Regions from separate parts of the Romboutsia sp. BSD2780061687b_171204_C1 genome, predicted to be linked through region 2. Evidence: riboswitches for the same ligand, from Rfam matches in the RefSeq annotation. Region 2 holds a riboswitch; the other holds the start of a gene.

Region 1 (3,938 bases), on a different contig from region 2:
TTATGAATTTTATAATAAGCGATTTCTTAAATGATAACCCTAATGTAAAGTTTCAATTTAACCAACAGTCTGTAACTGAAATAATAGAAGATTTAAAAAAAGGAAAAATTGATATTGGTTTCTATGATAATCATACAGAACCTATTTGGGATATTAATATAGAATCTATACCAATAAAAAAGCAAGAGTATATATTAATAGTACCAAAGAATCATAAATTAGCCGGTAGAGGAGAGGTATCTTTAAAGGAATTAGAAAATGAATCTTTTATAGCATTTTGTGAAGGTAGTAAAGATAGGATTCTTTCTTGTACTGATGCTTTAGGGTATACCCCTAAAATATCAATTCAGCCAAAAGGAGCTAATATAGGAAGTGTAATAGAAGGATTAGTATCTGCTGGAGCAGGGATTTCAGTAGTTCCTGATTCACCAACTATCAATACAAATACACTATCTAAAATAAATATTAAAGAAACTATTAAGGAAAGAATAATATATATGAGTTATTTAAAAAATTCATATATACCTCCAATAGCAAAGTTATTTAGAGATTATATATTAGAATATGTTGATAGAAATTATATAACTTCATCATAAAAAATGTAACTCCTAAGTTAAAGGAGTTACATTTTTTATGTTTATTAATTTAATTCAAGGATCTTTTTTTCTATATTATCTAAATTTTTATCTTCTCCATAAGTTAAATCAACCTTGTGAAGAGGGATAAGTTTAGTCTTGTGCTTAATTTTATAACCTATATATAAACTTAAAAATAGAGGTATACCTATATAAGAAGCTATTAAACCACTCCAGTCAATGCCATCTGGTTTAATACAAGAATAACCTTGACCTATTATTATAACTATACACATTATTAATGCTAGTATAGGTCCAAAAGGATACCATTTAGCAGTAAATTTTAAATCTTTTAAATTATTACCTTGATGAGTATATGCTTTTCTAAATCTATAATGGCATATTGCTATTCCAACCCATGCTATAAATCCAGCAAGGCCAGATGCAGCAACTAACCAAACATAAACAGTACTTTCGGCAAATACACCTGTTAAGAAACAAAAAGATGCAACTATAGTAGTTAATATTAAAGCATTTACAGGAACACCTCTTTTATTAGTCTTAGCAAATAGCTTTGGAGCAAGTCCATCCTTAGCCATAGAGTGAAGCATTCTGCTTGATGCATACATACCAGAATTTCCAGCAGATAATACAGATGTTAATATTACTGCATTCATAAGAGAAGCAGCTCCAGCTATACCTGCTTTCTCAAATACCATAGTAAATGGACTTTCAGAAACACCAGCCTGTGTAAAAGGTATTATAGCACCTAAAACTATTATCGTTCCTAAATAAAATATTAATATTCTCCAAAATATGGATTTTATAGCCCTAGGAATAGTTTTTTCTGGATTTTCACTTTCTCCAGCAGCAACTCCTATAAGTTCGGTTCCCTGAAATGAAAATCCTGCAACTAGAAAAATGGCAAAGATTGATTTTATTCCACCATGGAAAGGTCCATCTTTTATAAAATAATTATGAAATCCTATTTCATCAGAACCAATTATACCAACTATCATTAATACACCTATTATTAAAAATATAATTACAGTAACAACTTTAACACCAGCAAACCAATATTCAGACTCACCGTAGGCTTTTGATGATAGGAAGTTTAATCCGACAATTATTATTAAAAATAATAAACTCCAGTAAACTCCTGGTATGTTTGGGAACCAAAATTTCATAACTAAAGAACCTGCAACCATTTCGGCAGCTATTGTTATAGCCCAGTTGTACCAGTAATTCCATCCAAGTGCAAACCCAAGTGCTGGGTCAATAAATTTAGTAGCATAGGAACTGAAAGATCCAGAGATTGGCATAAAAGTAGCCATTTCACCTAAACTTGTTATTAAAAAATAAACCATAATGCCTACTAAAACATATGCAACTAATGCACCACCAGGTCCTGCTTGATAGATAGTATCTCCCATTGCAAGAAATATACCTGTTCCAATAGAACCACCTAGTGCTATCATGTTTAGATGTCTTGCTTTTAATCCTCTTTTTAATTCTTGATTTTGTTCACTCATTTGATTATCCTCCTTATGGTGTAAATTTTCCATAAGTAAGTAACTAAGATAATAAAATTTATCTAACAATAAAAATGCGCTTAGTTTATGTCGCTAACGACTTCGACGGTTACTCAGATATATTTTTATATTATTGAGTTATTGATATACCTTATATAAGTTATCAGTAATTTTAGGTTTACATAAGGTTTTTGTATACAAAAAAAGCCATGAGACTATACCCATGACAAAAATACGTAAATTATATACAAAAAATACAACGTACCGTACGTTTTCATTGAAAATAGCTCTCCACAAAAATGTGACAGTCTTATGCATATTTTACATAAGCCCAGTAAATAGTATCAAAGCCATTAACTATTTACTTCGGCGAAATTTCCTTTTGTATTATTTCATTGAGCTTACCTCCATAATACTACTCTTAAATTTCGCGCCTCTATCTCAGTTATCTACTTGTTGTTTTAAATTATAACCAAAACAAAAAATAAGTCAATAGAAAAGATTAGATTTTGTACAAAAACAATAAATAATAAGTTTACTAACAATAATTGCAAGTGTTAAAATAGAGTTAACATAGTTAGTAAAAATATAACAAGGAGCAAAAGCATTAAATAAAGAAAATTGAGGGGGAAAGCAAGTGACATTATTAAAAAAGAGCATAGCAAGCATAACAACACTATGTTTAATAACTATAAATCTAACTAGTTTGAGTTTTGCAAGTGAGGATATGCAAAAACAAGAATTAAAAAAAGCTATAGAAAAATCGGAACCATTTGTAGTAAGTGGTAATATAAAGGAAGAGAAAAAAGAAGGTATATCACCTCAACAAATCCTAATTAATTATTTAAGCAATGTAGAAAAAACTTCTACTTTCAAAGTCAAATCAAAAGAAGATGATAAAAATGATTCTCAGGTTATAGTAAGACTTCAACAGTATATAAATAATATACCTATCTATGGTTCAGATTTAGTAGGATGCGTAGATTATGACGGAAATATAAAATCAATTTCAGGATATATAGAGCCAACATCAAAGACATTAAAAGGATTTAACTATAATCCGACTTTAACTAAAGATGATGCACTTAAGATAGCAAAGGAAAAACTTGAACTAAAAAATGAATTAAATAAAAATGAAAAAGTAGAGTTATATTTATATAAAAGTAAAGAAGAATATAAACTTGCATACAAAGTAGATGTAAATATAATAGGAAAAACAATTTATAACAAAATTGTATTTATAGATGCTAACAGTGGAGATATAATAAATCAATACGAAAACACAAACAATATAATCAAATCAGAAAAAATTAAAGCAAAAGGTGTATTTGGAGATGAAAGAGAAATACAAGTAATACATAGACAAGGTGAAGCAGGCTTTAAAGACGGGTATTATTTTATAGATTTAAGTAGAGGATCAAAACCTATAAAAACTTTAGATATAAAAGGTCAATATTTTTATCAATATTATTATCAAAATAAAATTCCTTATGGCATGGATAATGATATAAAATATTTTAGCACAAAACTAGAAAAGAGCGATGGAAAGTTTGTAGATGCAAACTACCATGTAGGAAAAACTTACGATTTTTATTTAAATAAATACAATAGAGATGGGCTAGATGGAAAGGGAAGTAAGCCAGAATTACTTGTAAATGTAAATGAGCCAGGAAATGCATTTTCCAGTCTAGTAAATGGAGTTGATATACTAGTTTTTGGAAATGAAAACTCAACAACTTATGATTCTGCAGGATCATTAGATGTAATTGGACATGAATATACTCATTCAGTAGTAAGACATACTGCTAATTTAGATTATGTATCTCAATCA
Region 2 (3,938 bases):
TATAGCCAATGTAGTAGGGTCTAATATATTTAACTTTTTATGTGTTTTGGGAGTCGTAGCAATAATAAATCCTATAAAGGTACAAAAGAGCACTATAATTAAAGAATTCCCATTTGCAGTACTTGCAACTATAGTACTATCTATATTATCTCACGATATAAAGTTTCAAGGGTATACTCAAAATGCTTTAACAAGAGCAGATGGGCTGATGCTACTAACTTTATTTGGTATATTTATGTATTATTTAGTAGAGATGGCCATAACATCTAAAGAGGAAATGGAAATAGATCAAGCTGATGAGAGCATACCTATGAGTAAAAGTATACTAATGAGTATCCTTGGTATAATTGGAATAATAGTAGGTGGTCAGTTTGTTGTAGATAGTGCAAGCAATATTGCTTTAGCTTGGGGTATGAGTGAAAATCTAGTAGGCTTAACTATAGTATCTATAGGAACATCTCTTCCAGAGTTCGTAACAAGTATAGTTGCGGCTAGAAAAGGTGAAAGTGATATAGCTATAGGTAATGTAGTTGGTTCGAATCTGTTTAATATATTATTTGTTTTAGGTATATCCTCATTTATAAGCAATATACAAGTTCATAGCATAGTGTTTGTTGATATGATGATTATGATAATAATAACAATATTAACATATATATTTGCAGGAACTAAGCAACGTATAAATAAAAAAGAAGGTATATTATTAGTTATAATGTATATATTATATATGACATTTATAATAATAAGAAAATAAAAAAGAGTCTTTAAAGACTCTTTTTTATTTTAAGCTATTCCGTTTTCAAATTCTTCTATTAAATCTTCATCAGAAAGTTTTTCTATTGTTAATCCTGTTAATCCATAGAATAATGATATTAAAGGACAAATTAAGTTAAAGAATGCATATGGTAAAAATACGAAAGATCCAATTCCAAGTGTTGCTGACATATATGCTCCACAAGTATTCCAAGGAATAAGTGGAGACGTTATAGTGGCACTATCTTCTAAAGCACGAGAAAGATTCTTAGGAGATAAACCTTGTCTTATAAATGCATCCTTATACATACTTCCTGGTATAACTATGGCTAAATATTGGTCTGCAACTGCTAAGTTAGTACCGATACAAGTAAATATTGTAGCAGCTATAAGTCCAAAAGTACCCTTTGCAAATTTTAGTATAGACTGTGCTATAACTTGTAACATACCAGTTTTTTCTAATACCCCACCTACAGTTAAAGCACAAAGTATTAATGATACTGTCCCTAACATACTGTCAAGTCCACCTCTAGTAAGAAGATCATCAACAAACTTCATTCCAGTAGATGAAACATAACCAGACTTAGCAACTACAAGTATATCAGCTATAGATGCACCTTGAAATACTACTGCACAAACGCCACCTAATATAACACCACCTATAAGTGCTGGTATTGTAGGGACTTTAAATATAACCATTGCTATAACAGCACAAGGAACTAAAAGTAAAAATGGAGATAATGTATTGTAATTACTTAATAAAGCATTTTGAATTTGATTTATTTGAGATATATCCATTTCAGAACCTGCATATTTCATTCCTATTATACCGTATAATACAAGTGATATTAAAAGAGCAGGACCAGCTGTATATACCATATGTTTTATATGATCAAATAAAGTAGAACCAGCCATAGCAGGAGCTAAGTTTGTTGTATCAGATAAAGGAGACATCTTATCCCCAAAATAAGCACCAGATATTATAGCACCTGCAACTATTTTACCAGGTATACCTAAGGCACTACCAATACCTAAAAGAGCTATACCTACAGTACCAGCTGTTGTCCAAGATGAACCAGTAGAAATAGATACTATAGCGCAGATTAAAGTAGTTGCCACTAAGAATATTCCAGGTGATAATATTTTAAGACCCCAATATATCATAGCAGGAACTATACCACCAGCTATCCAAGTACCTATTATCATACCAACTACTAAAAGTATAAGTATTGATTGCATTGTCGTATTTATAGTAGATAGTATACCTTCTTCTAATTCCTTCCAATTAAAACCTAATCTAAAAACTGCAACACCACTTGCAAATGTAGCTCCTATTATAAGTGGTATATGAGCAGATATTTCATACTTTCTTAAAAATACTAAACATGTCACTAAAACTGCAACTAAAACAGAGACACATAGTAATGCATCAAATAAAGTTGCTTGTTTTTTAACCTTTTTTGTCATAAAAGTCCTCCTAAAATTTATACCGAATATAACGTTAAGGAGAAAAGAGATAATAAAAAAAGTCTAGGTGTAAAGATATTATCCTAGACTTAAGCATTCAACCGTACAATTAAAAATACGCTTAATCTAAAGATAGCACTCCACATATAAATGTGACAGTGTTATACATATTTTGCATAACCCCAATATATAAGTTTAAAGCTTCCCTTATATATTTCGGCATAGTTACCTTTTATTTTGCTTCTTCGTGCTTACCTCCACAAAACTACTATTTAACAATGCGACCTCTACCAATAGTTATATTCGATTTATTTGATAATAAAGATTATACCATAAATTAAAAAAAAATAAAGCATGAAATATTTAGGAATAAAAAATTTAAGAAAATTTTCACAATAATATGTAAAATAATAAGTCTTTAAAAACTACTTATTTTACTATAGAATAGTTATTAAATGTATGATTTAGAAAAATATAAATTTTATATAAATAGTTATACGAAAGGAAGTGAAAAATTTGGCTAAGGTTAAGTTTTATGCAGTAAGAAAAGGAAGAAACAATGGTATATATAATACATGGAATGAATGTAAGGAACAAATAAATGGTTTTTCAGGCGCTGAGTATAAAAGTTTTACTACGATAGAGGAAGCAAAATCATATATATATGGTGAAAATGGTGTAAAAATACAAGAGGGAAAAGAACTTGTAAAAGCTTATGTTGATGGTAGTTATGAACATTCAATAAGAGAATATGGTTCAGGGGTAGTTATAATAAAAAATGAAGAAGTTATAAAAACTTATAGCAAAAAAGGAAATGATAAAGATTTAGTTGGAATGAGAAATGTCGCAGGTGAAATAGAAGCTGCAAAGATTGCGATGAATTATTGTATAGATAATAACATAAATAATTTGATTTTATATTTTGATTATGAAGGAATAGAAAAATGGTGCTTAGGATTATGGAAAACTAATAAAGAAGGAACTACTAAATATAAGAAATTTTATGATAATATAAAAGATAAGTTAAATGTTGAGTTTGTAAAAGTAAAAGCACATAGTGGCAATAAATATAACGATGAAGCTGATAAATTAGCTAAGAAAGCTATAGGAATATAAAAGTCTTGCAAAGTATTTTGCAAGACTTTATTTTTAACTTAATCCAAAATCCTCTAATTCAGCTAAAACAAAAGAAGGTCTATTTATACCATCATACATAGCTTTTGCCAAAATATTTGCCTGGTCATATGTCGATGTCCAAGAAAAAATGCCACCAAGACAATTATCTAATACATATAGAGCTTTTATATAAATAGAAAGGGTATCCTCATAAGACATTGAGAACTCTCCATCTTTTACTAGATAAGGTACTTTAGCATCTCTATCAAACATTACTGTATGACCATTTTTATTTATATAATCCCTTCTAAGTTGATCATATGATCTTGTAATTGCAGCTCCAAGTCTACCATAAAAAGGAACTCCAAGTAGTATTTTTTCACGAGGCATACCGGCATTTATTAAATTTTGTACCATAGAATCTACACTATATCCTCTTAAAGATAAATTAGAAGGATATAAATTAGCATGATGTTTCTTAGCATTTTCACCTGTTTCTCCAGCTGTAAAATCATAACTCATTAGATTAAAATAGTTTATTAAAGGAGCTATTTTAGATATTTCAGCACTTCTATTTATATAACCAATATCTCCAGTACCAG

Evidence for each region. Region 2 has a riboswitch for lysine ahead of nhaC (Na+/H+ antiporter NhaC). Riboswitches for the same ligand answer to the same signal wherever they lie in the genome.
Region 1: linked by a shared signal. The riboswitch ahead of I2H23_RS08965 (amino acid permease) and the one ahead of nhaC (Na+/H+ antiporter NhaC) in region 2 are both predicted to bind lysine.

The regions. Positions count from the first base shown of each region.
Region 1 is NZ_JADMRK010000003.1:248,438-252,375, forward strand. It holds gene I2H23_RS08960 (LysR family transcriptional regulator) at 1-596, shown strand, start outside; gene I2H23_RS08965 (amino acid permease) at 641-2,107, opposite strand; lysine riboswitch at 2,384-2,554, opposite strand; gene I2H23_RS08970 (cell wall-binding repeat-containing protein) at 2,745-3,938, shown strand, end outside.
Region 2 is NZ_JADMRK010000002.1:125,071-129,008, reverse strand. It holds gene I2H23_RS05550 (calcium/sodium antiporter) at 1-754, shown strand, start outside; gene nhaC (Na+/H+ antiporter NhaC) at 784-2,220, opposite strand; lysine riboswitch at 2,346-2,518, opposite strand; gene I2H23_RS05540 (ribonuclease H1 domain-containing protein) at 2,737-3,336, shown strand; gene I2H23_RS05535 (peroxiredoxin) at 3,370-3,938, opposite strand, start outside.